2 linked regions of the Methylobacterium currus genome follow. The protein of the gene in region 1 interacts with the protein of each later gene in a pairwise test. Links are inferred from orthologs where the notes say so. Each region holds a gene or a part of one and is shown on either strand. Other genes may lie near its edges.

Region 1 (15,217 bases):
GCAGGGCGTCGTCCCACCCGGCCGCCCGCTCGGTGCCGGGCGCCTCCCAGGCGGGATCCCGGGTCAGCACGATCACCCGCCGTCCCGGAAGCGGCCGGCCGATCGAGTCCCAGGTCTTGCGCCCCATCACCACCGGCTTGCCCATGGTGAGGGCGCGGAAGCGCCGCAGGTCGCTGCGCAGGCGCCAGATCAGCGCGTTGTCGCGGCCGATGACGCCGTTCTTCGCGACGGCGGCGATCAGGGTGACGAGGGGCGGCGCCATCCTCAGACCGCCACCGGCGCCCGGATCGCCGGGTGCGGGTCGTAGCCCTCGATGCTGATGTCGTCGTAGCGGAAATCGAACAGCGAGCGCACCGACGGATCGAGGCGCAGCCGCGGGAGCGGGCGGATGTCGCGGGCGAGCTGCTCGCGGGCCTGGGCGATGTGGTTGGAATAGAGATGCGCGTCGCCCAGCGTATGGACGAAGTCCCCGGGGGTGAGGTCCAGCACCTGCGCCATCATGTGGGTGAGGAGCGCGTAGGAAGCGATGTTGAACGGCACGCCCAGGAAGGCGTCGGCCGAGCGCTGGTAGAGCTGGAGCGAGAGCCGCCCGTCGGCGACGTAGAACTGGAACAGGCAGTGGCAGGGCGCGAGCGCCATGCGGTCGAGGTCGGCCGGGTTCCAGGCCGAGACGACGAGGCGGCGCGAATCGGGATTGCGGCGGATCTCGTCGAGCACCCAGGCGATCTGGTCGACGCTGCCGCCGTCGGGCTTGGCCCAGGAGCGCCATTGCCGGCCGTAGACGGGGCCGAGATCGCCGTGCTCGTCGGCCCACTCGTCCCAGATCGTCACGCCGTTCGATTGCAGGTAGGCGACGTTGGTGTCGCCCGCGAGGAACCACAAGAGCTCGTGGATGATCGACTTCAGGTGCAGCCGCTTCGTCGTCACGAGCGGGAATCCCTCGGCGAGGTCGAAGCGCATCTGATGGCCGAACACCGAGAGGGTGCCGGTCCCGGTGCGATCGTGCTTCTCGACGCCGTCGTCGAGGATGCGCTGGAGGAGGGCGTGGTAGGGGCGCATGGCGGACATCCTCCGCGTGAAAACGGCCCGGGGCGCCGCGCGGCGCCCGGCGGGCTCCCATTGGCCTATGCCCGGGGGGAGAGACGGTTCCCCTCCCCGGTCACGGTGCCCAGCAGGATAACGCGTCCCAGGCCGGAATCGCAGCGCCCGGAGGCGTGATTCAGCCGGTACTCCACACCCGTGCCAGCACCACCGCGCCGTTGCTCGCGGCGTGGAGCGCGATGCAGGGCCACAGGCTGCCGGTCCACAGCCGCATCAGGCCCAGAGCCACTCCGAGCGGCAGGACCGAGACCGGCTGCAACAGGCCGTTCTCGGCGTGGCAGAGCACGAACACCACCGTGGCGACGGCGACCGTCGCCGCCGGGGCGAGGTGTCGCGTCAGGCGCCCGAACAGGTCGCCGCGAAACAGCATCTCCTCGGCGAGCGGCGCGAGCACCACGAGCCAGAGCGTCCAGGCCAGGAAGACCTCGCCGGTGAGAAAGGGCGACAGGCGCCAGGCGCGGACGGGCGGCTGGCCGGCGAGCCACAAGAGCCCCGCCGTCCAGGCGACCTGGAGCGCCGGCCAGAGCAGGATGAGCCAGACGGCACGGCGGGAGAGGTCGGGCCGGGTGAAGCCCAGGGCCGTGGCGGGGTGCAAGGCCTTGTCGGGAGCAAAGGGATGTCCAGGATCAAGGGTGTTTCCTGGGCGAAGCCGGATGGCCGCGAGGATCAGAAATGCCAGCGCCACATGCGGAAGCACCGTGAGGGCGAGCGCGGCCCGCTCGGTGCCGGTCAAGGCCTTGAAGGGCAGGAGGCTCGCCGGAACAGCGGGCAGGCGGCTGAAGGCCGCGACCGCTCCAAAGACGAGGCCGAACGCGGCCAGTTGCAGCAGCACCGCCCGCAGGATCGCGGCCGCCACCTTGAGCCAGACTCCCGGCCCGCGGCGGCCGAGGCCGGTGGGTTCGGAGTGCGCCGGCGCACCACTTCGCGAAACGGTCACAGAATGGCGCGCGGCGGGCTTCAAAAGCGGCACGGGACCCTCTATATTCCCCTTGCCGGTCGCGAGGCCGGCTATGGCGATAAACGTTCTTCGGAATAAACCTATCGGACCCGGGGGCGGTACCCGGCGCCTCCACCCAAGCCCGGAACGGCCCGTTCGGTTCGGGCTTCGGCGGGGGCGAAATAGGATCGACGAGGGCGTAAAGGTTGAGCTTTCGCTCGGCATGGTTCCGCCGTTATCGGGCCAATGCAATAGTTGCCAACGACAACTTTGCTCCGGTGGCGGTGGCCGCGTAAGCGGTCCCCAATACCAAACAAAGTCCTAGCGGGTAGCACCGCATAGGCGGGGTTCGGAGGCACCTGGCAACAGAAGCCTCCACTCGAATTCCCTCCCCGCGAGCGATGCGGCGCCAGGCAACGGTTGATGGCAGACGATCTGATTCGCTACGATCTCCTGGTGCAGGATGCCCTGCGCAACGTCGTGCGCAAGGTTCTGGGCGATGCGGCGCGCGACGGCTTGGCCGGCGAGCATCACTTCTACGTCTCGTTCCGGACCGACTATCCCGGCGTGCGGATCTCGCAGCGCCTGCGGGAAAAGTATCCGCAGGACATGACGATCGTCCTTCAGCACCAGTTCTGGGACCTCGGCGTCACCGAGCACACCTTCGAGGTCGGACTGTCCTTCTCCGGCGTGCCGGAGCGGCTTCTGGTGCCGTTCGAGGCGGTGACCGGCTTCTTCGACCCCTCGGTGCAGTTCGGCCTCAAGTTCGAGCTGAACGACGGCACGGCGGCGAGCGAGGACGCGGCGCCCGCCGGCACGACCTCCCTGCGGGCGATCCGGGGCGCCGGCTCCGAGCCGAGCGAGGCGCAGCCGAAGATCCCGGCGATCGGCAACAACCTGCCGAAGATCGTGCCGGCCGCGAAGCCCGAGACCAAGCCGGCGGCCAAGGATGCTTCAGCCAAGGATGAGTCCGACGGTGAGCCGAAGGCCGACGAGTCCGCCGAGCGCCCCGACGCCCCGCAGGAGGGCGCCTCGGTGGTCAGCCTGGACGCGTTCCGCAAGAAGAGCTGAGCGCGGTTATCGCGCGGCTCAGCGGCTGACAGAGCAAGCTTTCTCGCTCCTCGGCCTGATCCCGGGTTCCGCTGCGCGGTTCCGGGATCAGGCCGAGGATTTTTTATTTGGCGGGTGGGGCCGCCTCACCCCCGCGCCGTCACTCGCATCCGCAATCCGTCCTGCGGTCTGAGCGTCACCCGGTGCAGCGGCACCACCGGCCCGGCCCCGGGCGCCCGGTCGAGGCGCACGGCGTGCAGCACGTGGGCGAGGACCAGGGTCGCCTCCATCACCGAAAAGCTCGCGCCGATGCAGACCCGCGGCCCCGCCCCGAAGGGCAGGTAGGCGTAGCGGTCGATGCGGGCGCGATTCTCCGGCAGGAAGCGCTCGGGGATGAAGGCGTCGGGCTCGTCCCACAGCCGGCGGTGGCGGTGCAGCACGTAGGGGGCGACCGTCACCAGCGAGCCGCGCGGGATCTTGATCCGGCCGATCCGGTCCTCGGCCAGAGCCTGCCGGCTCATGAACGGCACCGGCGGGAAGAGGCGCATCGCCTCCTCCAGGGCCGCCTTGGTGCGGGGCAGGGCCTCGGTGCCGGGCGCCGGGCTTCCGGCGAAGGCCGCATCGACCTCGGCCTCGACCGCCTCCCGCGCGCCATCGTCCTGCGACAGGCAGTAGAGCGTCCAGGTCAGCGCATTGGCGGTGGTCTCGTGGCCGGCGCCGATGAAGGTGACGATGTTGGCCCGCACCTCCAGGTCGGACAGGCCGCGGCCGGTCTCGGGGTCCTGCGCACGCAGGAGCAGGGTGAGGAGGTCGTGCGGCGCCTCGGCGCCCGACGTGACCAGCGCCCGGCGGCGCTCGATCAGCTCGTCCACCACCTCGGCGAAGAAGCGGAGCGCCGGCCGCGCCTTGAGGCGGCCGATCCGCGGCAGCCAGTCCGGCATCCCGAACACGTCGAGAGGATCGATCGGCCCCAGGGCCTCGAAGTAGCGGGTGATGGCGCGCCCGAGCGCATCGGGCTCCCGCGCCAGGCCGTGGGTGAAGATGGTGCGCTCCAGCACGTCGAGGGTGACGCGGGTCATCTCCAGGGCCGCGTCGACGCTCTGGCCGTCCCGGCGCTTCAGCCGGCGGGCGAGGCGGGCGGCGGCCTCACCCATGGGTGCCTCGAAGCGGGCGACGTGGCGGGGCGAGAAGATCGGCGCGAGGGTGCGGCGTTGCAGGCGCCACTCGTCGCCCTCGGCGGTCAGGAGGCCGTTGCCCAGGCCCGGCGCGAGCACCCGGCGCTGCAGGTCGTCCTTGCGGTAATTGGCGGCGTTGTCGACCAGCACGTGGCGGATCGCCGTCGGCTCGCTCACCACCGTGACACGGCCGAGCGCGCCCTCCCCGGTGACGATCGGCTGCTCGAAATGCTCCTCGTACCAAGTGGTCAGCGGGTTGGCGCGGGCGGCCCGCAGGAAGCTGAACAGACCCATCGGCTCGGTGCGCGGGCGAGGCACGGTGGGGCGGAAGGGGGCGGCCACGGCCGCCGCACGGGAAGGCATCCGGACTCCTCGATGCGGCGCGATTCGGGTGGCGCGATTCGAGGCGTGTCAGGGCATCGCGCATTCGCCGCTCTTGCCTTAAGTAGGCGCCGTTTCGCACCGCCAAAGAGGCCAAGATGTCGCCGACCGAGAAAGCCACCCGCACGGAATCCGACACGTTCGGGCCGATCGAAGTCCCGGCGGACCGCTACTGGGGCGCCCAGACCCAGCGCTCGATCCAGAATTTCCGCATCGGCACCGAGCGGATGCCCGCGCCCCTCGTTCACGCGCTCGGCCTCGTCAAGCAGGCTGCGGCCCTCGTCAACCGCGACCTCGGCGTGCTGGACCCGAAGATCGCCGAGGCGGTCGCAGCCTCTGCCGCCGAGGTGGTCGAAGGCAAGCATGACGGCGAGTTCCCGCTGGTGGTCTGGCAGACCGGCTCGGGCACCCAGTCGAACATGAACGCCAACGAGGTCATCGGCAGCCTCGCCAACGAGCGGCTCGGCGGACAGCGCGGCGGCAAGTCGCCGGTGCACCCGAACGACCACGTCAACCGTGGCCAGTCCTCGAACGACGTCTTCCCGACCGCGATGCACATCGCGGTGGCCCGCGAGATCAACGACCGGCTGATGCCGGCGCTCCGGCACCTGCACGCCGCCCTCGACGCCAAGGCGCGCGAGTTCGGCGAGATCGTCAAGATCGGCCGCACCCACTTGCAGGACGCGACCCCGGTCACGCTCGGCCAGGAATTCTCCGGCTACGCCGCGCAGGTGGCTTTGGGCGGCGCCCGCGTCGGCGCGACGCTGCCGGGCGTGCTGGCGCTCGCTCAGGGCGGCACCGCCGTCGGCACCGGCCTCAACGCCCATCCGGAATTCGCGGAAAAGTTCGCCGCCAAGGTGGCGGAGCTGACCGGGCTGGCCTTCACCTCGGCCGACAACAAGTTCGAGGCCCTGGCGACCCACGACGCCCTGGTGTTCACGCAGGGCGCGCTGAATGCGCTGGCGAGCGGCCTGTTCAAGATCGCCAACGACATCAGGCTGATGGGCTCGGGGCCCCGCTCCGGCCTCGGCGAGATCTCGCTGCCGGAGAACGAGCCCGGCTCCTCGATCATGCCCGGCAAGGTCAACCCGACCCAGGCGGAGGCGATGACGATGGTCTGCTGCCAGGTGATCGGCAACGGCACGACCGTCTCGATGGCCGGCAGCCAGGGCCATCTGGAGCTCAACGTCTACAAGCCGGTGATCGCCAACGCGGTGCTGCAATCGGTGCGGCTCCTCGCCGATGCCGCGGTGAGCTTCGCGGATAACTGCGTCGTCGGCATCAAGCCGAACCACGACCGCATCGCCGACCTGATGAGCCGCTCGCTGATGCTCGTCACCGCGCTCGCCCCGACCATCGGCTACGACAAGGCCGCCGAGATCGCCAAGACCGCGCACAAGAACGGCACCACGCTGAAGCAGGAGGCCCTGCGCCTCGGCTACGTCACCGAGGCGCAGTTCGACGCGGTGGTGCGGCCGGAGGACATGCTGGCGCCGAGCGCCGAATAACCGCAATCTGATGTCCGCCCCGCGCAGCTTTATGGCGGCGCGGGGCGTTTCCATCGTGGCGGGGGCGCAGAGGATCGGGTCATGGCCGAGATCATCAACCTGAAGCAGGTCCGCAAGGCCCGCGAGCGGGCCGCCAAGGAGGCCCAGGCGACGGAGAACCGCGTCGTCTTCGGCCGCCCGAAGGCGGCGAAGACCCGCGAGGAGGCCCGCAAGGGCCTGGAGGCCGCCCGGCACGAGGGCCACCGGCTGAAGAATCCCGACACCGAGGCATGAACCTGCCGGCGGGCGCTCTGCCGGAAGGCGGATTGCTCAAGCGCTCCCTGGTCATCGCCGGCCATCGTACCAGCGTCTCCCTCGAGGCGGCGTTCTGGGAGGCGTTGCGCCAGCTCGCCCTGGCGCGCGGCCTCTCGGTCCAGGCGCTCGTCGGGCGGATTGACGCGGAGCGGGGCGAGCAGAACTTGTCCTCGGCGATCCGGGTGTTCGTGCTGAAGGCGGTGTGGCCGAGTGAGAGGCCGGAACGCGCGACGGCAGAGCGTCCGCCGCTGGATTGATCGACGACCACGATACGCCATGGTCATCCCGGAGCCGCGCCGCGGCTCCGGGATGACCATGGAGATCCTCGGAACCGGTGCGATCAAGACGTCTGCCGGCTCACACCGGCCACGCGAAACTCGCGAAGCCCGGCTTCTCGACCTCCACCGCCCGCCCGCCGGCCGACACCGTCTCCCCCGCCGCCAGCGCCTCGCCGAGCCGGTCGATGCGCAGCATCGCCAGGCCGCGCGCTCCCGCCCTGCTGCCGGTCTGGCCGAGGCTGCGCTCGCCGGCCGTCACCGGTTCGCCGCTCGGAGCCGCGTCGCCGTCGCGATAGACGAGCGGCACGATGCGGGTGCGGGCGGTGCCGCGATGCTGCATCCGCGACACCACCTCCTGGCCGACATAGCAGCCCTTCGTGAAGTCGACGCCGCCGAGCTGGTCCATCAGCGCCTCGTGCGGGAAGGCGTCGCCGAAGGCGAAATCGGTCCCGCCTTCGGGCACGCCGAGCCCGATGCGGTGGGCCGCGTAGGCGGCCGCATCGGCATCCGCCGCCGGAGCCTCGCCCTCGGGCGCGTGGAGCCGCCAGCCGAGGGCGGCGAGGCGCCCGTCGCGCAGGGTCGGGGAGGGGGCGTCCACGCCCCAGCCCGCCACCACCGCGAGCGGCAGGCCTGTGACCGCCACCTGGGCTCGCAGCTTGTACAGGGTCAGGCGCTTGACGAGATCCGCCACCCGATCGCGGGCGGTGTCGAGGTGGAAGCCGTCCGGCGCCCGGCTCACCAGGAAGTCGAACAGGATCTTGCCCTGCGGGCTCAAGAGCGCGCCGAGCCGGGCCTCGCCCGCGGGCAGCGTCTCGACGTTGCAGGTCAGGAGACCCTGGAGGAAGCTCGACGCGTCGGCGCCGGTGACCGCCACGACGGCACGGTCCGGCAGGGGGGCAAGCGGCATCGGGGGTCCTTTGCTTGAACCGCGGGCAGGGCTGACATAAGCCGCCTGCGCCCGGCCCTCAATCGCGGCGCACGGGCGAACGCGGATTGCGGACGAGGGGAACCCCGACATGAGCCAGAGCTTCGACCTCCTCCTGCGCGGCGGCACCGTGGTCAACCACGACGGCGAGGGCCTGGGTGATATCGGGGTGCGGGCCGGGCGCGTCGCCGCGATCGGCGACCTGTCGCGGGCTGACGCCGACCGCACCCTCGATTGCCGCGGCCTCCACCTCCTGCCCGGCGTGATCGACAGCCAGGTGCATTTCCGCGAGCCGGGCCTCGACCACAAGGAGGACCTGGAGACCGGATCGCGCGCCGCCGTGATGGGCGGCGTCACCACCGTGTTCGAGATGCCGAACACCGTGCCGCAGACCACGAACCCGGACGCGCTCGAGGACAAGCTGAAGCGCGCCCATCACCGCATGCATTGCGACTTCGCGTTCTGGGTCGGCGGCACGCACGAGAATGCCAGGGACGTGGCCGAGCTGGAGCGCCTGCCGGGGGCGGCCGGGATCAAGGTGTTCATCGGCTCCTCCACCGGCTCGCTCCTCGTCGAGGACGATGCCGGCATCGCCGAGATCCTGAAGCGCACCCGCCGCCGCTCGGCCTTCCACGCCGAGGACGAGGCGATGCTGCGCGAGCGCAAGGGCCTGCGGGTGCCGGGCGACCCGTCCTCCCATCCGGTCTGGCGCTCGCCGGAGGTGGCACTGAAGGCGACCGAGCGCCTGGTGCGCATCGCCCGCGAGACGGGAGCCCGCATCCACATCCTGCACATCTCGACCAAGGAGGAGATGCGGTACCTCAGCCAGCACAAGGACGTCGCGACCTGCGAGCTGACGCCGCACCACCTGACCCTCGACGGTACGGAAGCCTATGCCCGCCTCGGCACGCTGGTGCAGATGAACCCGCCGGTGCGCGACGCCGCCCATCGCGACGGGCTGTGGTGGGGCCTGTCGCAGGGCGTCGCCGACGTGCTCGGCTCCGATCACGCGCCGCACACGCTGGCGGAGAAGCAGAAGCCCTATCCGGATTCGCCCTCCGGCATGACCGGCGTGCAGACCCTGGTGCCGGTGATGCTCGACCATGTCGCGGCGGGCCGGCTCTCGCTGCAGCGCTTCGTCGACCTGACCAGCGCCGGGCCGAAGCGCGCCTTCGGCATCGCCCGCAAGGGGCGCCTGGCGGTGGGCTACGACGCCGACGTGACGGTGGTGGACCTCAAGCGCCGCGAGACCATCACCAACGCCTGGATCGCCTCGAAATGCGGCTGGACGCCCCATGACGGCCGCGAGGTCACCGGCTGGCCGGTCGGCACGGTGGTGCGCGGCCAGGCGGTGATGTGGGAAGGCACGCTCACCGAGCCGTCTCGAGGTGAGGCGGTGCGGTTCGAGGAGGGGTTCCCGGCCAGGGGGTGAGGCAGGCACGGTCGGGCGCGTGAACCCTCCCTCCCCCGCAGAGGGGGAGGGGTCAGGGCGGCGCCCGGCAGGGTCTTCTGCGATCCCATTCCACTCCCCACCCTTGGCGCCGGCGCACTTCTCGTATAGGAGCGCCCGGAATTGGAGGTCCGGACGCGTCCGCGTGCCGGCCGTTGCCACGTTGGCGGCCCGATGAGGGCCGGCCCGGAAGCCCGATGCAGACCGTCCTGATCGTCGTCCACCTGATCATCGTCCTCGCCCTGATCGGCGTGGTGCTGCTGCAGCGCTCCGAGGGCGGCCTCGGCCTCGGCGGCGGGGGCGGCACGCAGGGCTTCATGACCGGCCGCGGCCAGGCCAACGCGCTCACCCGCGCCACCGCGATCCTGGCGGCCCTGTTCTTCGCCACCAGCATGGTCCTGGCCATCATGTCGCACCGGGGCGCGGGGCCGCGCTCGATCTTCGACGGCGCCGGCACCAGGGCCCCGGCGGGCCAGACCGGTGCGCCGCCGGCCGGCAACGTCCTCGACCAGCTGCGCCAGCAACAGGGCGACGCGCCTGCGACCCAAGGCTCCGGGCCCCAAGGCTCCGCTCCCCAAGGCTCCGCGACGCCGGCACCGGCGGCTCCCGCCGCGCCGGCCGCCCCCGCGGCGCCGCAGTCTCGCTGATCTGCCCGCTCACTTCGCGCTCGAGTCCGGCGGCGCGCCTGCGCCGCCTCTCTCATCCAAAACTCCTGTGAATCCGGCCGGCCCCGCCGCCCGGACATGACCCCGTTGAGCTGATGGCGTTTGGCAACCCGGCCACGCCTGTGTATGGAGCGAGTCCCATGACGCGGTATGTCTTCATCACCGGCGGCGTGGTCTCCTCGCTCGGCAAGGGCCTCGCTTCCGCCGCCCTCGCGGCCCTGCTCCAGGCCCGCGGCTACAAGGTCCGCCTGCGCAAGCTGGACCCCTACCTCAACGTCGATCCGGGCACGATGAGCCCGACGCAGCACGGCGAGGTCTTCGTGACCGACGACGGCGCCGAGACCGATCTCGATCTCGGCCATTACGAGCGCTTCACCGGCGTGCCGGCGACGCGGGCCGACAACATCACGACCGGCCGGATCTACCTCGACATCATCACCAAGGAGCGCCGGGGCGACTATCTCGGCGCCACCATCCAGGTGATCCCGCACGTCACCAACGCCATCAAGGAATTCGTCCTCGACGGCAACGACGCCTACGACTTCGTGCTGGTCGAGATCGGCGGCACCGTCGGCGACATCGAGGGCCTGCCGTTCTTCGAAGCGATCCGCCAGCTCGGCCAGGAGCTGCCGCGGGGCACCTGCGCCTACGTCCACCTGACGCTGCTGCCCTACATCCCCTCGGCCGGCGAACTGAAGACCAAGCCGACCCAGCACTCGGTGGCGGAGCTGCGCTCGATCGGCATCCAGCCCGACATCCTGCTCTGCCGCTGCGACCGGGCGATCCCCCGCGAGGAGCGCCGCAAGCTGGCGCAGTTCTGCAACGTGCGCGAATCGGCGGTGATCGAGGCGCGGGACGTCGGCACGATCTACGAGGTGCCGCTCTCCTACAAGGAGGAGGGCCTGGACCGCGAGGTGCTGGCGCATTTCGGCCTCGAGACCGGCCCCGAGCCGAAGCTCGACCGCTGGCACGACATCGTCGGGCGGATCAAGAGCCCGGAGGGCGAGGTCTCGATCGCCATCGTGGGCAAGTACACGGGCCTCAAGGACGCCTACAAGTCGCTGATCGAGGCGCTGAACCACGGCGGCATCGCCAACCGGGTCAAGGTCAACCTGGAGTGGATCGAGTCCGAGGTGTTCGAGCGCGAGGACCCGGCGCCGTTCCTGGAGGGCCTCAACGGCATCCTGGTGCCGGGCGGCTTCGGCCAGCGCGGGGCGGAGGGGAAGATCCGCGCCGCCCGCTACGCCCGCGAGCGCAAGATCCCGTATTTCGGCATCTGCTTCGGCATGCAGATGGCGGTGGTCGAGGCGGCCCGCTCGCTGGCCGGCATCGCCGACGCCAACTCGACCGAGTTCGGCCCGACGCCGGAGCCGGTGGTCGGCCTCCTCACCGAGTGGATGCGCGGCAACGAGCTCGAGCGCCGGGTCGCCGAGGGCGATCTCGGCGGCACGATGCGGCTCGGCTCCTACACGGCGGCGCTGGCGCCCGATTCGCAGATCGCCAGGATCTACGGCGGCACCCGCATCGCCGAGCGCCACCGCCACCGCTACGAGGTCAACATGGCCTATCGCGAGCGGCTGGAGGCCAAGGGGATGCGCTTCGCCGGCCTGTCGCCGGACGGGCTCCTGCCCGAGACCGTCGAGGTGGTAGGCCATCCCTGGTTCATCGGCGTGCAGTTCCACCCGGAGCTGAAGTCGCGGCCCTTCGAGCCGCACCCGCTGTTCCAGAGCTTCGTCGCTGCGGCGATCGAGCAGAGCCGCCTGGTCTGAAGGCGGATGATCCGATTGTTGCGTCCGGACGGCACCGCCCGGACCAACGCAGGTTGTTGCCCGGGCGCGAAGGAGCGCCCCGCGCCGTCGATCCCTCGCGACAGTGATACCGACCCACGGTATAGGAGCCGCGTTGAGCCGGCCCCGGCACGAAGCGGGATCCGGTGGGGAAGAGGTGATCGGTGATGCGTGAGATACCCCTGGCGGCGATCCGGGCCCGCGCCTACGACATCTGGGAGCGCAACCACCGTCCGGACGGGTACGAGATCCAGTTCTGGCTGCTCGCCGAGCGCGAGCTGCGGGCCGAGCAGGAGAGCCGGCGCGACGCCGCCGCGGAGGATCAACCCGCGGCGTCCGCGCAAGGATCGTCGGCCGAGCCGCTCGGCCGCTGAAACCTCCCGCCGGATCAGCGTGACGCCAGCCGGGCCCCTGCCCGCAGGAAGCGTTGCGGATCGACCGGCTCGCCGTCGATCCGGGTCTCGTAATGCAGGTGCGTGCCGGTCGAGCGGCCGGTGGAGCCGACCCGGCCGACCATCTGGCCCGCCGCCACCGCCTGGCCGGGCACCACCGTGATCGCCGAGAGGTGGGCGTAGCGCGTGACGAGGCCGTGGCCATGATCGACCTCGACCATGTTGCCGTAGCCGCCCGAGTAATCCGCCAGCGTCACCGTGCCGGCGGCGGTGGCCCGCGCCGGGGCGCCGTACTCGCCGCGCAGGTCGATGCCGGTATGGAGGGCGAGGCCGCGGGTGAACGGATCGGCCCGGTAGCCGAAGGTGCTGGAGAGCCCGCCATCGGCCGCCATCGGCCGCCGCAGCGGCAGCGCGCCGACGATCCGCCGCAAGCTGTCGCGTTCGCCGAGGTCGCGCTGTGCCAGCAGGATGGCGTTCTCGAACGGTCCCGACCCGGCCGGCACCAGCGGGCCGCCGACGCCGCCGCTTCGGGCCGCGGCGAAGCGCCGCGCGTCGAGCCCGGCTTCCGCCATCACCTCGCGCAGGCGCGCCGCCTCGCTGCGGCTGCTCGCGGCGAGACGGCCGACCGCCAGGCTATGGCGCGCCTCGAGACCGTCGAGGGCGTGGGCGAGCGTCGCGATCCGCAGCGTGACCCCGGGGGAGGGGGCCGGCGCGATCGTGTCCGCCTCCGTGCGCAGGCCCAGGGCCTCGGGGGTCGGGGCGGGTGCGGGGATCGGGGCAGGAATCGGGGCAGGAATCGGGGCAGGAATCGGGGCAGGAATCGGGGTATGTGCCGGCATCGGGGCGAAGGACATCGCCGCGGACACCGGCCGCGCGTCCCGGGCCGGCCACGCGCCGCTCCACCCTCCCGCCGCGTCCTCGCCCGTCGCGCCCGGGACGCTGCCGGCCTGCTCGGCGAGGCCCATCAGCATCGCCTGGCGGCTCTCCAGCGCGACCTGCCGCCCGGCGAGGTCGGCGAGCCGCGTCTCGACCCCGTCCTGCTCCAGAAGCTTTTGCGTCGCCACCCGGTCGAGCCGCGCCCGCAGGGCGCTGATCCGCTCCTCGTAGGCGTATTGCATCGCGCCCTGGCGCTCCATGAACCGGGCCAGCGCCTCGTCGCGGAAGACGATGAACCACGTCGCCGCGCTCGCCCACAGGGACAGGGCCCCGAAGGCCAGGGCCGCCAGAACCAGGGTCCTGCGCCGTACGACCCAGACCCGGTCCGGGCCGCCGCGCGCGGGCGCGGGCCGCGACAGGCGGGCGACGAGGGACGAGAGGCGGGAAGGCAGCATCGGGACGGTCCGTAACCTGAACGGGACCATCGCATGTTAAGGTTAAGGATGTTTCAAGGACGGAGACGAAACGGTGTCCTGCGGCAGTGTCGCGATGGGGATGGCGCAGCGTCGTTGCGGATTGCCCAAGTCGCGATCCGATGAAAGATAACCTGCGAAATCCCGTCTCCTCAGCGGGGACGGAGTAGCGATGAGGGTGACACATGCACCGTGCGAAGCCTTCGCTTCAAGCTGTCGGCACCACGCTCAGCGCTAGACATGGATCTGTGTCAGGGCATGTTTGACTTGCAGGGATAGCACCGCGAGACACTGATCTCTCCCACCCGCGACCTCATCCTGAGGTGCGGGCGATCGAGGATCGCGGGCGATCGGGGATCGCTGGCGACCGGAGGGGGCCTCGAAGGAGGTCGCCCGTCACCTCGGTGGTATCTGGAGGCCTCCTTCGAGGTCAGTCGATCGAAAACCGGCTGACACCTCGGGAATGAGGTCGTGAGCGGGTTAAATCGGATCACTCAGCCAAGCGGGCTCTCACCCTCACGTGTGACCGTCGGTCTCGGGGCCGCTCCCCCGCGCGGGAGAGGCCGCCGGTGCTCGACCTGCGAGCGCCGGCGGCCGCTCTGCGGTTTGCAGCGCAAGGCCGGATCGCGCGCCCTACAGCGCCTGCGCCGCCGCCAGCACCGCATCAGCATGGCCCGGCACCTTCACCTTCTGCCACACCTTGGCGATCGTGCCGTCGCGGTCGATGAGGAAGGTCGTGCGCTCGACGCCCATATACTTGCGCCCATACATGCTCTTCTCGACCCAGACGCCGTAGGCTTCGAGCATCGCCTTCGTCTCGTCCGAGGCGAGCGGGAAGTCGAGGCCGTACTTCTCCCGGAACTTGTCGTGGCTCTTCATCGGGTCGGGCGAGATGCCGATCACCGCGGTGTCGGCCTCGGCGAAGGCTCGGCCGAGCCCGTTGAAGGCCTGCGCCTCCAGGGTGCAGCCGCTGGTGTCGTCCTTGGGGTAGAAGTACAGGACGGCCTTGCGCCCTTTGAGGCCGGCGAGGCTCAGGGTCTCGCCGCCGGTCGCCGGCAGGGAAAAATCGGGGGCGGGGTCGCCCGGGTTCAGCGCCATCGTGCCTTCCTTTCGGCCGATTGATAGTGTGCCTCTGGGGGAGGCGAGCAGGGCGACAGCCGTGGGCGAGGGACCGGCCCGGCGCGCCGCCCGACGGATAGCGGCAGGACGTTACCCTCCGGTCACCGGAGCGGGCAATCATCGGCGGCGGCCCCGCCGCCCGGAGCGTGGCCCTCACGCTGAGGGGACGGGGCTTTTGGAAGGGCGGCGCCCTCGATCGGGGCGCCCGGAGTGGCGACGCACGCGTGACGACAGGCCGAGCGACACCAGGACCAGACCCCGTGACGCAGGCGGGCCGCGAGGAGTCGGCGTACGACAGCCCGGGCGCCTGCGCCGCGCGGATCACGGCGGCGCCCCGGTCGCTGCTGCGGACCTGTGTCCGCGGCGTGCTGCTGCTCAAGCTCGCGGCGGTGGTGCTCCTGAGCGTCGGCCTCGGCCTCGCCTATTTGCGCCTGGCGAGCGGCCCGGTGAGCTTCTCCTGGCTCGAGCCCCGGGTGGCGGCGGCGATCGCCGAGCGGCTCGGGCCCGGCTGGAGCGCGAGCCTGCACGACAGCGCCATCGAGATCGACCGGGACGGGGCGCTGGCCCTGCGCACCGCCGGCCTCGACATCCGCAACCCGGAGGGCGACCTCGTGGTGCGGGCGCCGCTGGCGGTGGTCGCCATCGACCTGTGGTCGCTCCTCGGCCTCTCGGTCCAGGCCCGCTCGGTCGAGTTCCGCGACCTGCAATTGCGGGCGCTCCTCCACCACGACGGCTCGATCGCCTTCGCGGCCTCCAACGACCCCGCCGAGGCCAAGCCCCACACCCCGCCGGCGGTGGTGGCGGCC
Region 2 (15,862 bases), 1.2 Mb from region 1 along the record:
ATCTTTACCCGCCCGCGCGACCCTCCCGGCCTGTTCGCGGGAGTGATCGATGACGCGTACGATGATGGTCGCCTGCCTGGCCGCCTGGGCGCAGCTTCACGCCGGGCGCGCCGAGGCGCAGGCTGTCGCGGTGCAGCAGACCAGCGCGCGCAACTACGTCTACGTCATCCAGGAGCGCAATCCGTTCTACAGCCGCTCCAGCACCCTGACGGCGACGACCGGCCGGACGACGGTGACCGAGATCGTGGCGATCGGTCCTGATCCGGCGCCCCTGAGCATCCGCCAGACCGGCGTGGCGAACCGGGCGACGGTCTACCAGCTCGGCGCCGCGCCGAACCTCGACATCCGCCAGCAGGGCGCCGTGAACGCGGTGCGCAACCAGCAGACCGCGATGCCATGACGGGCGTCACCGCATCGCCAGCCGCGCGGTATCGTAGGCCGCGATCACCGTCGGGGCCGGTATGCCCTCGACAAAGGTGCCCCGGAACTCGGCGAGGCGCCCCGCGGGGGCGAGCGTCCCGGCCGGTGCCGCGTCGGAGACCTGCGCCGGCGGCAGCGCGGCGACGGGCAGGGGCGTCGCCTCGGACCGGCGCACACCGTCCGGCTTGCGGATGGCGCGGGCCAACGGCTTGCGGTCGGAGGCCGGGGTAGGGGAGGGCGGAACCTTGCGGATCCAGATGCCGCGCTCGCTACCCTGGCGCACCAGCTCTGAGACGCCGGCCTCGATCGCCTCGCGCACCGCGGTCTGCACCGCCTCCTGGACGCTGCCGGAGACCTGGGCGTCGAGGACGCGGCGACCGAGCACGCGGGTGACGCTGGCATTGCCCCCCGCGGTCACGATCGGGCGCGACGCGTTGATCGAGGTGACGACCACCCCGTCGCGCACCCGCACCAGGCGCAGGTTGACGGTGACGAGGTCCTTGCTCGCACTGAGGCCGCCGCCATAGCCCGCGTACAGCGCGTTGGCGGCGACCGCCTGGGTCGGCGAGTCGTAGGAGACGACGCCGCCGGTGACGATGTACTCGGCGAACTTCAGCGGGTCGATCAGATCCTTGGGATCGCGCTTGAGGAAGGCGTAGGTGTCCTGGATCAGCTTGCGCTCGCGCAGCAGGCTGTCGAGGTAGCCGCGCTCGACCACGTTGAACCAGCACCCCTGACCGGCGGTCTTGAGCGCGTCGACCAGGATCGTCGAGGCGCCCTGGGTGATGGCGCGGGAAAATTCCGGGAAGCCGACCCGGGCGGAGGACTTGTTCTGCCCGGTCAGGTCCTGGAAGTCGTAGACCGCGACGTTGAGCGGCGCCGCCGGGGCCGGCGGCAGGGCGGCCAGCTCCTGGCCCGTCATGGTGAGGTTGCCGACCGCCGGGCGGATCCCGAGCGAGCCGGTATAGTCGTAGCGCGCACAGGCCCCGAGGAGCGACGGCAGGCCGAGGAGCGACAGCCCGAGGGCGAGGGAGCGCATCCGTCTCATCACGATCGACCTCGCGCCGTCCCGGCGTCACCATGAGATGTGTCTCATGGTTAATTCAACAGTAAGATTAATTTATCATGAAACATGACGAGGCGGTGGATCGTTGATGCATCGCAACACGGGCCCCGGGTCGAAGCAAGGTGGCCTGTCGTTTTACGGTTCATTCATCTTTGGGAGAAGGCCATGTCGTCGCACGGACCGCGCCTGTTCCATTTGGCGGCACTTACCCTGGTGGCAGTCGCCCCGGCGGTTCTCGCCGCGACGGAGGCCGTCGCGCAGGCCGTGCCGGCGACAAACGACGTCGCCAACTGCACGCTGATCGCCGATCCGACGGCCCAGAGGCTGTGCCTGGAGAGCGCGCGGCAATCGCGACCGGCCGCCACCTTCGACCCCACCGCCCAGAAGCAGCGGGCCGAGCGCCGCCCGCCGCCCGGCCGCGACGCCCTGAGCCCGGTGCCCAAGGCGACCGGCGGTGCCGGCGCGAAGCCCGCCGCCACGAGCCCGGAGAGCTACCGGGAGACGAAGTGGCGGCTGCAGATCCCGTGACCGGATCGCCGGGGCGAGCCGCGAGCGCTCACTCCGCCGTGGCGTTCACGGTCAGGCGGTCGAAGATCTTGCCGGGGCTGGGAGCGGTGCTGAAATCCATCAGCCCGAGCCCGCCGGGATCCTTGGCGGCGGCGCTGACCGAGAGGCGGCCGGGCTTGACGACGAAGCGCGACACCGCCTGGCCCAGCGCCTTGGCGGAGGGCGAGCCGCCGAGGACCGCCGGGATCCCCAGCATCGCGGCGGTGCCGTATTCGCGCTGCAGCTCCTCGGGCTTCAGGCTCTGGGCCTTGGCCTGCTGATCGACGAAGCGCTGGAACAGGCCCCCGTTCTCGAGGGTGAGCGCCAGGGACTTGGCGCTGGCGCCGAGAAGCGCCAGGGAGGAGACCATCGGCTCGGGGTCGAACACCTCCTTGCCGATCCCGCCGATCGTGCCGGTGATCCGCGCGGTGCCCATGTCCTTGCCGGTGAAGGTCACGTCCCGGAAGGTGACCTCCCGGGTGGCCTCGTCCCAACGGGCGTCGACGGTGCCGGAGAGATCGAGGGCGGTGTAGCCAAGGCCCGCCAGGTCGGCGAGGACCGGGGCCGTGGTGCCGGGCGGGACCGCGCAGGTGAAGCCGTCGAAGGCCAGGCGCGAGGCGGTCGGCACGCCGTCGCGCGGCTCGCTCATGGCGAGGTCGGCGCTGCGCACGGCGAAGCGCATGGGGCCCGAGGCGGCCAGCGGATCCCGGGCTGAGGCCTGCGCCGGCAGGTCGACGTCGAGGTTTTCCAGGGCGAGGCGGCCGAGCCCCGGGGCATAGCGGCGCAGCTCGGCCTGGTCGAGCGGGCCGGCGGCGGCGCGGCGCAGGCCCTCCAGCACCGGCTTGAGCGACAGGCCGGAGAGGGTCAGGCCCTTCAGGGCGACGCGGCCGGCCGGGGCATCGACCGACAGGCCCTCGGCCTTCATCCGGCCCGCACCCTCCTCGGTGCCGTAAGTGATCCGGGCAAGGCTCGCCTGGATCGGGCTCGGCTTGGGGCCGCCGCCGGGCGCCGCGAAGGTAATGCCGCCGATCTCCAGCCCGCCGATGCTGATTCCGTCGAGCAGGTCGGCGGCGAGGCCCGACAGGCGGGAGCGCTCCGGCCCCTCCATTCGGCCGGTTCCTTGGCCGGCGCCCTCCGCCAGAGCCCGAACCGACTCCGCCCACGGGATCGTGGTCGGCCGGCCGACGAGGTCGCGGGCGTCGATGCGGGCGATGCGCAACGCCGCCCCATCGGGGCCGGTCAGGGCGATGTCCTCGGCGGTGACGCCGCCATAGACGCGGATCGGCGCCGCATCGGGACCGCCGGGCTCGGTGAACAGGCGCGCGAGGCCGGCCAGATCGACCTCGCGGGCGTTGAGCCGGCCATAGGCGCCGGCGGCGTCGGGGCCCGGCCCCTCGACCGTCAGGACGGCACCGCCGGCCTCCAGCGTGCCGATCCGGCCCGCCGCCACGTCCCGGGCGACGACGTCGTGATAGACCGCGACCTGCACCCGCCCGCCGGCCGGCTGCTCGACCCGCAGGACCGGGATCACGATCTCGCGGGCGGAGAGCTTCTCGAGACGGGTCCGCCAGGGCGCGGGACCTGCCGGGTCGAGAATCGCCCGCGCCTCATCCCGCGAGAGCGCGGTGCCGCGCAGCTCGAGCTTCGGCGCCTTCAAGGTGACGGGCCCGAGCGGCAGCACGACATCGTCGAGGGCGACCGAAGCGCCCGGGGCGACGGCGCCTTGGGCCACGGCGTCCTGGGTCGGCGTGCCGGGAGTCGCAGGACCCTGAGCCTGCGCCGGGCCGGCGAAGGGCGGCACTGCCGGCAGGGCGGCCGTCAGCGTCGCGCAGGCGAAAGCGCCGAGCGCGGCCCGGGCCACGCCCGTTGTCGAGAAGCGGGTCATGGCGGAGCGTCCCGGAATCGTGGCAGGCGGGATTACAGGGAGAACGAGGTACCGCAGCCGCAGGAGGCGGTGGCCTGCGGGTTCTCGATCTTGAACGACTGGCCGATCAGGTCGTTGACGAAATCGATCGTCGCGCCCTCCATGTACGGGAGGGAGGTGGGATCGACCAGCACCGTGGCGCCGTCCCGCTCCACCGCCAGGTCGTCCGCGGCGCGGTCCTTCGCGATGTCGAAGGCGTACTGGAACCCGGAGCAGCCGCCGCCATTCACGCTGATGCGCAGCATCGAGCCCGGGGGCTCGGCGCCCATGATCTCGTTGATGCGGCGGGCGGCGCGGGGCGTCAGGGTGATCGGGGTCATCGACGGCTTCTCGGGTGGGGGTCCGACGTGCGATGGCAACATAAGAATGGACGGCCTGCGCCGCAACAGCGGCGCATGAACGGGCAGGGGTTGCCGTGCGCCTGCGTCAGCGGCGCATGAATGGGGGTGCCGTGCGCCCGCAACAGCGGCGCACGGGTGGCGATGAGGGCTGGAACGTGAGACGGACAGGCGAGCGCTGGCGGGCCTCCTACGGCAGCGATCCGTACGCGTCGCGCGGGCGGCTGATCCCGGAAAGCCCCTCGCCGACCCGCACCGACTTCCAGCGCGACCGCGACCGGATCGTGCATTCGGCCGCCTTCCGACGCCTCAAGCACAAGACGCAAGTGTTCGTCCACCACGAGGGCGACCATTACCGCACCCGCCTGACCCACACCCTGGAGGTGAGCCAGATCGCCCGGGCGCTCGCCCGGGCGCTGGGCCTCGACGAGGATTTGGCCGAGGCCCTGGCGCTCGCCCACGACCTCGGCCACACCCCCTTCGGCCATACCGGCGAGGACGCTCTGCATGCCTGCATGGCCGAGCATGGCGGCTTCGACCACAACGCCCAGGCCCTGCGGCTGGTGACCCGGCTGGAGCGGCGCTACGCCACCTTCGACGGGCTCAACCTGACCTGGGAGACGCTGGAGGGGCTGGTCAAGCACAACGGCCCGCTCCTGACCCGGGACGGCCGGCCGACGCCGCATTACGCGAAAGCCGGCATCCCGGTGGCGATCACCGAGTACAACGCCCAGAACGACCTGGAGCTCGCGACCTTCGCCGGCCCCGAGGCCCAGGTGGCGGCCCTGGCCGACGACATCGCCTACGACGCCCACGACCTCGACGACGGCTTGCGGGCCGACCTCTTCGCCCTCGACGACCTGACGGAGGTGCCGTTCCTCGCCGGCCTCCTCGACGAGATCGGGAGCCTCTATCCGGGCCTGGAGCGCTCGCGGGTGGTGCACGAGCTTGCCCGCCGGGTCATCACCCGCTTCGTCGAAGACGTGATCGCCGAGGCCGGGCGGCGCCTCGACCGGCTGCAGCCCGCCGACGCCGCCGCGATCCGCCACGCCGCCGACCCGGTGGTCGCGTTCTCGGAGGCGATGGCGGCGGCCGACCGGGACATCAAGACCTTCCTGTTCGCCCGGATGTACCGGCATCCCGGCGTGATGGCGGTGCGCCGGCGCGCCGCCTCGCTCGTCGAGGATCTGTTCTCCGCCTTCCGGCGCGACCCGACCCGGATGCCCGAGGAGTGGAGTGCCGGCCTGTCCGGCCCCGACGATCCCCGCACCCTGCGCCGCGTCGCCGACTTCATCGCCGGCATGACCGACAATTACGCGGTGAGCCAGCACCGCCGGCTGTTTCCCGAGACGCCGGACCTTCACTGGGTGATCTGGCCGGGGTCGGAGGGATGAGGGGGCTTGCTGGCCTTCCCGGCCACTCGCTCCGCTTCATCCCCTCCTCGCCTTCATCCGGAGATGGCCTGCGATCGGAGATCGCTGCACGATCCGGCCTCGAAGAAGCGCTCCAGCAGTCCGAGCGATACCTGGAGGCGTCCGTCGAGGCCTCCGCTGGGCTTCGGTGCCTCAGGATGAGGGCGCGGGTGGGAAAACCCGCCGCCTCGATGGCCTCGCGCAGGCCGGCCACTGCGTGGGCCTGGATGTTCCCGGGGAGTGTGCAGTCTCGGGGTGTGCAATCTCGTGGTGTGCAATCTCGTGGTGTGATGGTGCATCACCGGCGCTGACGCGTCATGCGGAGGATGCCCGGTCGTCGTCGCGAGAGGCGACGCGCCGGGTCACGCCCTGCACCACGAGCGCATCGCCCTTCCCGTCCCTTCTGCGAACGCCTTGATCCGCCATCGGTTCGAGGGTCGAGGGTCGGGGCTCGGCTCGGATACCGGATCATGCACGGGCGCGGGTGCCCGTCTCGCCGTCCAAGAGCCAGTCAAGTGACATCAACGCCAGCGCGGCCGCTTGACCGGGGCCGTGCCCTCGACCACCGGCAAACGTGTCGCGGTCGCCTTCGTCGATCGGGGCTACACCGGGAAGACGCGGGCCATGGCCGTCCGCGCCCCCGGCATCGAGCCGGAGCGTCGCGAGCTGCCTGCGGCCACGCAAAGCTCCGTGCTGGTCCCGCCGCGACGGGCGGTTGATCGCTGCCGTCCCTGGGCCACCCGCCTGGGCAGGCTCGTTCAGCATGACGAGCGCTACGCCCCGACCGGGCCAACCCTCGTCGCCTTCGTCCGTCCGGCGGTCAAGCAAGCCCCTCGACTCGCCTCGAATCCGTAACAAGCTCGGGATCCCGGGCGCTCGCCTGCGGCGAGGCCCGGGATGACCCTGTGACGTGTCAAGGTCCTCGCCGAGGTCCCTTCGCCCTCACTGCGTCAGCGGGCAGCCGCTGGCCTTGGCCGAGAGGAAGGCCTTGTCGCCGGGAATCGTGGCGAGCAGCTTGTAGTAGTCCCACGGCGCCTTCGACTCGGTCGGCGACTTGACCTGGAACAGGTACATGTCGTGGACCATGCGGCCATTGGCCTGAACGGTGCCGCCGCGGCCGAAGAAGTCGTCGACCTTCAGCTCGCGCATCTTGGCGGCCACGGCGTCGGTGTCGTCGGTGCCGGCGGCCTTCACGGCCTTCAGGTAGTGCAGCACCGAGGAGTAGGTGCCGGCCTGGATCATGTTCGGCATCTTGCCGGTCTTGGCCATGAAGCGCTTGGCGAAGCCGCGCGCCTGGTCGTCGAGGTCCCAGTAATAGCCCTCGGTCAGCACGATGCCCTGCGCCGCCTTGAGGCCGAGACCGTGGACTTCCGCTAGCGTGAACAGCAGGGCCGCGAGGCGCTGGCCGCCCTGGACGATGCCGAATTCCGCCGCCTGCTTGATCGCGTTCGAGGTGTCGAGGCCGGCATTGGCCAGCCCGACGATCTTGGCCCCCGATCCTTGCGCCTGGAGCAGGAACGACGAGAAGTCCTGCGCGCTCAAGGGATGGCGCACGGCGCCCACCACCTTGCCGCCCTTCTGGGTCACGTACTGGGTGACGTCGGCCTGGAGCGCGGTGCCGAAGGCGTAGTCGGCGGTGAGGAAGAACCAGGTGTCGCCGCCGGTCTCGACCAGCGAGCCGCCGGTGCCGACCGCCAGCGCGTGGGTGTCGTAGGCCCAGTGGAAGCCGTAGGGCGTGCACTGCTTGCCGGTGAGGTCCGAGGTGGCCGCACCGTCCACGATCGTGATCTTGCGCTTCTCCTTCGACAGGCCCTGCACCGCGAGCGCCACCGAGGAGGTGGTCAGCTCCATGATCGCGTCGACACGGTCGGTGTCGTACCATTGCCGGGCGATGTTCGAGGCGATGTCCGGCTTGTTCTGGTGGTCGGCGTCGACGATCTGCACCGGCACGTCGAGGACCTTGCCCCCGAAATCCTCGACCGCCATCTTCGCCGCCTCGACCGAGCCGCGGCCGCCGAAATCGGCGTAGACGCCGGACTGGTCGTTGAGGATGCCGATCTTCACCACGCCGTCGGAGGCGCCCTTCTGGGGGGATTGGGCGTGTGCGGCGGTCGCGAGAGCGAGACCGGCGGCGAGCGCGGTGGTGCGGGCGAGCGCCCGGCTCAAACGTGTCATGTCGTCCTCCCCGGCCGCTTCGTTGCCCGTGCGGCCGTTATCCTGCCTCTGGCAGCACGGCAGCTAGGGCGGTGCCGGGGCGGGAATCAAGCGGCCTTGCCGCCCTCCGCCCCCCGTCTTTCGCAGCACGGCCACGGTTGTGCCTTCGCGCCCGCTGCCTTTTGGGTGCACGGCTCCCTATATGGGCCTATAAGGCGCCCGCGGCGCGCGCCACTACCGTTACGATCGATCGCAGGTTCACGATGCTGGGTTCCCTTGCCAAGAAGATCTTCGGGTCGTCCAACGACCGCCGGGTGAAGGGATACCGACCCCGCGTCCAGGCCATCAACGCCCTCGAGCCCGAGCTGGCGGCCCTGTCCGACGAGGCCCTGCGCGCCCGCACCGACGCCCTGAAGGCCGAGCTCGCCGCCGGCAAGTCCCTCGACGACATCCTGGTCCCGGCCTTCGCGACCGTGCGCGAGGCGGCCAAGCGGGTGCTCGGCCAGCGCCACTTCGACGTCCAGCTGATCGGCGGCATGGTGCTGCACGAGAGCGGCATCGCCGAGATGAAGACCGGCGAGGGCAAGACCCTGGTGGCGACGCTCGCCACCTACCTCAACGCCCTGTCGGGGAAGGGCGTCCACGTCGTCACCGTCAACGACTACCTCGCCCGCCGCGACGCCGAGTGGATGGGACGGGTCTACCGCTTCCTCGGCCTGACCACCGGCATCATCGTGCACGGCCTCGACGACGTCGAGCGCAAGGCGGCCTATGCCTGCGACATCACCTACGGCACCAACAACGAGTACGGCTTCGACTACCTGCGCGACAACATGAAGTACGAGCTGGGCCAGATGGTTCAGCGCGGCCACAACTACGCGATCGTCGACGAGGTCGACTCGATCCTGATCGACGAGGCGCGCACGCCGCTGATCATCTCGGGTCCCATCGACGACCGCTCCGACCTCTACACCACGATCGATGCGATCTTGCCGCGCCTGGTACGCGAGGATTACGACCTCGACGAGAAGCAGCGCACGGTCTCGCTGACCGAGAACGGCAACGAGCACATCGAGGAATTGCTGCGCGAGGCCGGCATCCTCAAGGAGGGCGACCTCTACGACGCCCACAACGTGACGCTGGTCCACCACGTCAACCAGGCTTTGCGCGCCCACACCCTGTTCACCCGCGACAAGGACTACATCGTCCGCAACGACGAGGTGGTGATCATCGACGAGTTCACCGGCCGCATGATGCCCGGCCGGCGCTACTCGGAAGGACTCCACCAGGCCCTCGAGGCCAAGGAGCGGGTGACGATCCAGCCCGAGAACCAGACGCTCGCCTCGATCACCTTCCAGAACTACTTCCGCCTCTACAAGAAGCTCGCCGGCATGACCGGCACCGCCTCGACCGAGGCCGACGAGTTCCAGGAAATCTACAACCTCGAAGTGGTCGAGATCCCGACCAACAAGGAGGTCGAGCGCGTCGACGAGGACGACGAGGTCTACCGCACCGTCGACGAGAAATACGCCGCGATCATCCAGGAGATCGACAAGGCCCATGCCCGGCTGCAGCCGGTGCTGGTCGGCACCGGCTCGATCGAGCGCTCGGAGCACCTCGCCGGCCTGCTGGTCAAGCACGGCTACAAGCCGCTCGACTACAGCGACCCGTCGGCGCTGGAGGATGTCTACGCCGCCGCCCGCGAGGGACGGGTGACCAAGCGCTTCGCGGTGCTGAATGCCCGCTTCCACGAGCAGGAAGCCTACATCGTGGCCGAGGCCGGCGTGCCGGGCGCGATCACCATCGCCACCAACATGGCCGGCCGCGGCACCGACATCAAGCTCGGCGGCAACCTCGACATGCGGATCGAGCAGGAGCTGGCCAATGTGCCGGAGGGGCCTGAGCGCGACGCCCGCATCGCGGGTCTGAAGGCCGAGATCGAGCAGAACCGGGCGCGCGTGCTGGGCTCGGGCGAGCCGGCCGACCCGGCCGCCGGCCGCAAGGCGGCGCTGCCCGGCGGCCTCTACATCCTCGGCACCGAGCGCAACGAGAGCCGGCGCATCGACAACCAGCTGCGCGGCCGCTCCGGCCGCCAGGGCGATCCCGGCCGCTCGAAATTCTACCTCTCGCTTCAGGACGACCTGATGCGGATCTTCGGCTCCGACCGCATGGACGGCATGCTCCAGCGCCTCGGGCTCGAGGAGGGCGAGGCGATCATCCATCCGTGGATCAACAAGGCGATCGCCAAGGCGCAGCAGAAGGTCGAAGCGCGCAACTTCGACATGCGCAAGAACGTGCTCAAGTACGACAACGTCATGAACGACCAGCGCAAGGTCGTGTTCGAGCAGCGCCGCGAGTTCATGGCGCAGGAGAGCGTGCGCGAGACCGTCGACGAGATGCGCCAGGGCGTGATCGAGGACGTGGTGGCGCGCCACGTGCCGGAGGACGCCTATCCGGAGCAGTGGGACATCGCGGGCCTGCGCGAGAGCATCACCCGCGACCTCAACCTCGACGTCCCGGTCGAGGACTGGGCCAAGGAAGAGGGCATCGCCGACGAGGAGATCCGCGAGCGCCTGCGCAAGGCCGCCGACGAGGCGTATGCCGAGCGCACCGCCCGCAACACGCCCGAGGTGATGGCCTATGTCGAGAAGCAGGTGCTGCTCCAGAGCCTCGACCATCTCTGGCGCGAGCACCTCGTCACCCTCGACCACCTGCGCCAGGTGATCGGCTGGCGCGGCATCGCCCAGCGCGACCCGCTCAACGAGTACAAGTCGGAGGCGTTCGACCTGTTCAACAGCCTCGTCGGCTCCCTGCGCGAGCAGGTCACCGGCCAGCTGATGCGGGTCGAGATCATGTACCAGGAGCCGGAGCCGCAGACGCTGCCGCCGATGTTCGCCCAGCACCTCGACCCGGTGACCGGCGAGAACGAGTTCGCCTACGCGGAGGGCGCGGCCGGTGGCGGCGGCGGTGCCTACGAGTTCGCCGGTCAGGCCCTCGCCGCCGACGCCCCGGTGCTGGAGCGCAATCCCGACGACGCCGCGACCTGGGGCCGGGTCGGCCGCAACGAGCCCTGCCCCTGCGGCTCGGGCAAGAAGTACAAGCACTGCCACGGCCGGTTCGCCGCGGAGGAGTGATCTCGGCAAGACGCAGCGCACGCCGCCAAGAGACCCTCCCCCCTCTGCGGGGGAGGGGGGCCCTGCGTCAGCAGGGGGCGGGAGAGGGACGTGGCTTCCGGAAGAGGCCGTGCCTGCGTGACGGGCGCAGACCTGGATCAGCGTCGCGCTGCCCCTTTGCCGCCCCGCTTCCGCGGGGAACCTTCCCCCGCAGGGGGTAGGGTTCAGGCGTCGCGGGTGCTTACCGCTTGAGCGCCGCCAATCCCCGTAAATACATCTCCGGCAGGCCGTTCTCCCGGCCCGCCGCGATCACGCCCTCCAGGTAGCCCGGCCTCGGCACGCCGCCGCTGCCGCGGCCCAGATACACCAGCGCCCGCCGCACCCCACCTTCGGTCGAGACCGGCTGCTGCGCCTTGACGTAGAGCCCGCTCGCCACGCCCTCGTAGCGGTCGAGGGCCGGCACGTCGGCGAGGCTCAAATCCCACAGCACGCCCCAGACCGTGCCGGAGGGACAGCGCTCCACCGAGGCGTAGCCCTCCCGCATGATGACGAGGCGGTGGCGGTTGAGCCGGCCGAGGCCGAGCACCCGCGAGGCGGGGCAACGCCGGGCCATGGCGGCCCGGTCCATGTTGGAGCCGTAGGCGAAGTAGAGCGGCACGAAGAGACCGCTCGGCTCAGGCGAATTCGAGGATCACCGCGTCGACCGCCAGGCTGTCGCCTTCCTTGGCCTGGATGGTCTGGACGGTGCCGTCGCGCTCGGCGCGCAGCACGTTCTCCATCTTCATCGCCTCGACGATCGCCAGCGGCTCGCCCGCCTTCACCTCCTGGCCGGGGGTGACCATGATGCTCTTCACGAGGCCCGGCATCGGGCAGAGCAGCTGCTTGCCCGACCCGGCGACCTCCTTGACGGGCATCAGGGCGGCCAGCTCCGCCTCGCGCCTCGTGTAGACCCGGGCCTCGGCGGCGGCGCCCGCATGCTGCAGAGAAACGCCGTTGAGGAGGGAGCGGACCTGGATCGCCGCCGGCTCACCATCGATCGTGCCGGTCCAGACCGGTTCGCCCGGGAGCCAGTCGCTCTCGACCATCCATTCGGTCCCGTCCGCGAAGGCGACCACGACCCCATCGTTGGTGGTCTCGACGGTCGCCTCGAAACGCTGGTCGCCGAGCAGCACCACCCGCTCATTCTCGAAGCGCAACTGGAACGGCTCGCGCATCTGGCCCGAGATGCCGCGCTTGCGCTCGTTGAGCAGGTGGTCGATCGCGGCGGCGGCCGCCGCCATCCGGCGCGCCACCTCGCCCGCGGGCTTGGGCGCCTCGAACCCGTTCGGGAATTCCTCCGCGATGAAGCCGGTGGAGAGCCGGCCTTCCTGCCAGCGCGGATGGTGCATCAGCGCCGAGAGGAACGGGATGTTGTGGCGGATGCCGTCGATCGCGAAGGCGTCGAGGGCCTGGGCCTGGGACGCCACCGCTTCGTCGCGGGTCGGGGCCCAGGTGACCAGCTTGGCGATCATCGGGTCGTAGTGGATCGCGATCTCGCTTCCCTCCTCGACGCCGGTGTCGTTGCGCACGATCGCGTCGCCGAGGGGGCCCTCCTCCGGCGGCCGGTAGGTGGTGAGCCGGCCGATCGAGGGCAGGAAGTTGCGGGTCGGATCCTCGGCGTAGACGCGGCTCTCCACCGCCCAGCCGTTCAGCGTCACGTCATCTTGCGCGATCGGCAGCTTCTCGCCGGCCGCGACCCGGATCATCAGCTCGACGAGGTCGAGGCCGGTGATCATCTCGGTCACCGGGTGCTCGACCTGGAGCCGGGTGTTCATCTCGAGGAAGTAGAACGACTTGTCCTGGCCGGCGACGAACTCGACGGTGCCGGCGGAATCGTAGTTCACGGCCTTGGCCAAGGCCACGGCCTGCTCGCCCATCTTGCGCCGCGTCGCCTCGTCGAGGAGCGGGGAGGGCGCCTCCTCGATGACCTTCTGGTTGCGGCGCTGGATCGAGCACTCGCGCTCGCCCAGATAGACGACGTTGCCGTGCTTGTCGCCGATGACCTGGATCTCGATGTGGCGCGGATCGGTGATGAACTTTTCCACGAAGACCCGGTCGTCGCCGAAGGACGAGGCGGCTTCCGAGCGGGCGCGGGCGAAGCCCTCCGCCACCTCGCCGGCCGAGTGCGCGATGCGCATGCCCTTGCCGCCGCCGCCGGCCGAGGCCTTGATCATGACCGGATAGCCGATCTCGTCGGCGATGGTGACGGCGTGCTCCGGGCTCTCGATCACCCCGAGGAAGCCCGGGACGGTCGAGACTTGTGCCGCGGAGGCCGCCTTCTTCGATTCGATCTTGTCGCCCATGGCGGCGATTGCCGCGGGGTTCGGGCCGATGAACACGATGCCGGCGGCTTCCAGCGCCTTGGGGAAGGCCTCGCGCTCGGAGAGGAAGCCATAGCCGGGATGGACGGCCTGGGCGCCGGTCTGCCGGCAGGCCTCCACGATCTTGTCGATGACGAGGTAGGACTGCGCCGCGGCGGCGGGGCCGATATGCACCGCCTCGTCGGCCATGGCGACGTGCAGCGCGTCACGGTCGGCGTCGGAATAGACCGCCACCGTCTTGATCCCCATGCGGCGCGCCGTCTTGATGATGCGGCAGGCGATCTCGCCACGGTTGGCGATCAGGATCTTGTCGAACATCGGAGCGCGCACTCGAGCCTAAGGGGGAATCCGGGCCGGGGTGGGTCACACCCAAGCTCATCCCCGTTAAAGCATGGCGCGCGCGCCGCAAAGCCGGGTGTTCTCGGCCGAATGGGCGAAGCCCATGTCGAAGCCCATGTTCACGCGGCCACCGCGTAGGACAGGATCTCCTCGATCGCATCCTCAGCCCCGGCCCGGGTCCGGTTCGCCTGGAGCGCGAAGCTGATCAGGGCCGGGTCGTTGGTCTCCGCCTCGCGCACCACCTCGACGGCGATGCGGGCGCCGGTGGCGGTCGGGCCGCGGCCGCAGCCGAGCGAGGCGGCGAGCCAATGGGCGGTGTCGGCGTCGATATGGCCGGTCGGGCGCTCGCCCCACACGGCGAAATCGACCGTCGACGCGATCAGCCACTCGGCGAAGGCCGCATCGGCCCTCGGGATCGCCCGGTCCAGGCCGAACAGCATGTCGGCCTCCTCGCGGCAGGTCAGCCCATCGGGCAGCACCGCACGGTGCAGCTCGCGCACGTCCTCCAGGCTGATGGCGCCGGCGGCGATCATACGGTTGCAGAAGTGTTGCAGCGAAGCGTTGATCATCTGTCTGTGCCTCCCCGGCTTTTGTTGCGCCGGTGCTTGTCCCTGTGTGAGGAGGACTATGCAGGGCGGGTGGCCTTTGACAGGTTAACGGCTGGATCTGAATCCCTGTTCAGGTTAAAGCCTGGCAACGGGGTGTCGTTGCTAAAGCGTTGCATCGATCCGTCAATTGCGTCGGTCGATGCCGGGTCCGCTGGCGCTGCCGCGGTGATGCGCGCGAGCGCCCGCCCGGTCGCGACGGCGGTCGAGCTGGCGGTCCGGAGGTAGGACGGACGGCCTTCCCCGCCGCCGGCCCGATGGCGGGACGATGCCGTCGAGGCCCGCCGATGGAGGTCAGCTGCTTGTCGGCCGCCGCCGGTGCGCTGCCGTGGCGGTCCGGCAGCTCGAAGACCGCATGCCGAGTCCACGACGGGACAGGATCCCCGTCATGCCGGCGAGCGGCCATGGGCCGGGTCCGGCCCATCCGGCTTCCCGGTCGAGCCTCGGGACCGGCGCGGTGCCGCGATGCGCGCCGCGAGTCGCCGGCGCGGCAAGATACTGCCGGCGCTCATGAGGATCTGCGCCACGCGCGTCGCGCGGAGGAGTGCGCCGCCACCCGTCATCGCGACGTTGATCCGCCTGCTGCCCCTGGCGTCGCCGGGTCAGGCGGGACGCATCCCCCTTCGAGCGGGAGCCGGAGAGAGCGGCCAGGGGCAAGCTGCGCAACCTGGGGCCAGAGCCCGCCATCACCCTCGTCGCGCCGCTGCGAGGGCCGGGGAGGCAGATGAGTGGCCGTCTTTCCGGATCGACCGGCCCAGGTCGATGCTCACGACCCCGTGCGGAACCGGTGGGTTGTCGAGGCCCGATGCAAGGCGGGGCGGGAACCGCCGGGCCAGCCCGACGGCTTCGGAAAGGGGGCGCCCCGGACGAGGCGCCCCGCCTCGTCACACGAAGTACTGGCCGCCGTTGATCGTCAGGGTCGAGCCGGTGATGAAGCCCGCCTGCTCGCCGGCCAGGAACTCCACCGCGCGGGCGATCTCCTCCGCCTCGCCGAGGCGGCCGACCGGGATGTGCGGCAGGATCTTGGCCTTGAGCACGTCGGCGGGGATCGCCTTGACCATCTCGGTGGCGATGTAGCCCGGCGCGATCACGTTGACGGTGATGCCCTTGTTGGCGTTCTCCTGCGCCAGCGCCTTGGCGAAGCCGATCACGCCGGCCTTGGCGGCGGAGTAGTTGGTCTGGCCCATCTGGCCCTTCTGGCCGTTGATGGACGAGATCAGGATGATGCGGCCGAAGCCCCGCGAGCGCATGCCGTCGATCAGCGGCCGGGTGCAGGTGAACATCGAGTCGAGGTTGGTGCGGATCACCGCCTGCCACTGCTCGAAGGTCATCTTGTGGAACATGCCGTCCCGGGTGATGCCGGCATTGTTCACGAGGGTGTCGATCGGGCCGAGCTCGGCTTCCGCAGCGCGGATGCCGGCCTCGCAGGCCGCAGGATCGCCGACGTCGAACTTGAAGACCGAGATCCCGGTCTCGTCCTTGAAGGCCTGCGCGGCCTCGTCGTTGCCGCCGTAATTGGCCGCGACCTTGTATCCGGCCTCCTTCAGACCTTTCGAGATCGCAGCGCCGATGCCGCGCGTGCCCC

The links.
Region 2: the proteins of secG (region 1) and secA interact in binary tests that used the Escherichia coli proteins (3 or more experiments, as listed by UniProt). The link is inferred for Methylobacterium currus from one-to-one orthologs.

Annotation. Positions count from the first base shown.
Region 1 is NZ_CP028843.1:3,808,855-3,824,071, forward strand. Bases 8,288-11,021 are described here. They hold secG (preprotein translocase subunit SecG), read left to right. Parts: upstream 8,288-9,296; coding sequence 9,297-9,746; downstream 9,747-11,021. Other genes in these bases: DA075_RS17815 (dihydroorotase), read left to right, coding at 8,288-9,081; DA075_RS17825 (CTP synthase), read left to right, coding at 9,905-11,021. In the rest of the region: DA075_RS17765 (dihydrofolate reductase), read right to left, coding at 1-262; DA075_RS17770 (thymidylate synthase), read right to left, coding at 265-1,059; DA075_RS17775 (CPBP family intramembrane glutamic endopeptidase), read right to left, coding at 1,220-1,957; DA075_RS17785 (SspB family protein), read left to right, coding at 2,462-3,109; DA075_RS17790 (cytochrome P450), read right to left, coding at 3,235-4,626; fumC (class II fumarate hydratase), read left to right, coding at 4,743-6,152; DA075_RS17800 (DUF4169 family protein), read left to right, coding at 6,234-6,425; DA075_RS17805 (ribbon-helix-helix domain-containing protein), read left to right, coding at 6,422-6,703; CAF17-like 4Fe-4S cluster assembly/insertion protein YgfZ, read right to left, coding at 6,804-7,631; more of DA075_RS17815, read left to right, coding at 7,741-8,287; more of DA075_RS17825, read left to right, coding at 11,022-11,533; DA075_RS17830 (DUF2934 domain-containing protein), read left to right, coding at 11,719-11,925; DA075_RS38160 (M23 family metallopeptidase), read right to left, coding at 11,940-13,274; DA075_RS17840 (peroxiredoxin), read right to left, coding at 13,926-14,390; DA075_RS17845 (YhdP family protein), read left to right, coding at 14,777-15,217. UniProt on the Escherichia coli protein: Subunit of the protein translocation channel SecYEG. Overexpression of some hybrid proteins has been thought to jam the protein secretion apparatus resulting in cell death; while this may be true it also results in FtsH-mediated degradation of SecY.
Region 2 is NZ_CP028843.1:5,046,669-5,062,530, reverse strand. What follows is about bases 7,816-11,194. They hold secA (preprotein translocase subunit SecA), read left to right. Parts: upstream 7,816-8,123; coding sequence 8,124-10,994; downstream 10,995-11,194. Other genes in these bases: DA075_RS23360 (ABC transporter substrate-binding protein), read right to left, coding at 7,816-7,881. Also shown: DA075_RS23395 (hypothetical protein), read left to right, coding at 50-400; DA075_RS23390 (CsgG/HfaB family protein), read right to left, coding at 407-1,468; DA075_RS23385 (hypothetical protein), read left to right, coding at 1,652-2,014; DA075_RS23380 (serine/threonine-protein kinase), read right to left, coding at 2,043-3,917; DA075_RS23375 (HesB/IscA family protein), read right to left, coding at 3,950-4,276; DA075_RS23370 (deoxyguanosinetriphosphate triphosphohydrolase), read left to right, coding at 4,393-5,688; more of DA075_RS23360, read right to left, coding at 6,649-7,815; DA075_RS23350 (gamma-glutamylcyclotransferase family protein), read right to left, coding at 11,215-11,631; DA075_RS23345 (acetyl-CoA carboxylase biotin carboxylase subunit), read right to left, coding at 11,648-13,651; DA075_RS23340 (hypothetical protein), read right to left, coding at 13,792-14,241; phbB (acetoacetyl-CoA reductase), read right to left, coding at 15,162-15,862. UniProt on the Escherichia coli protein: Required for protein export, interacts with the SecYEG preprotein conducting channel.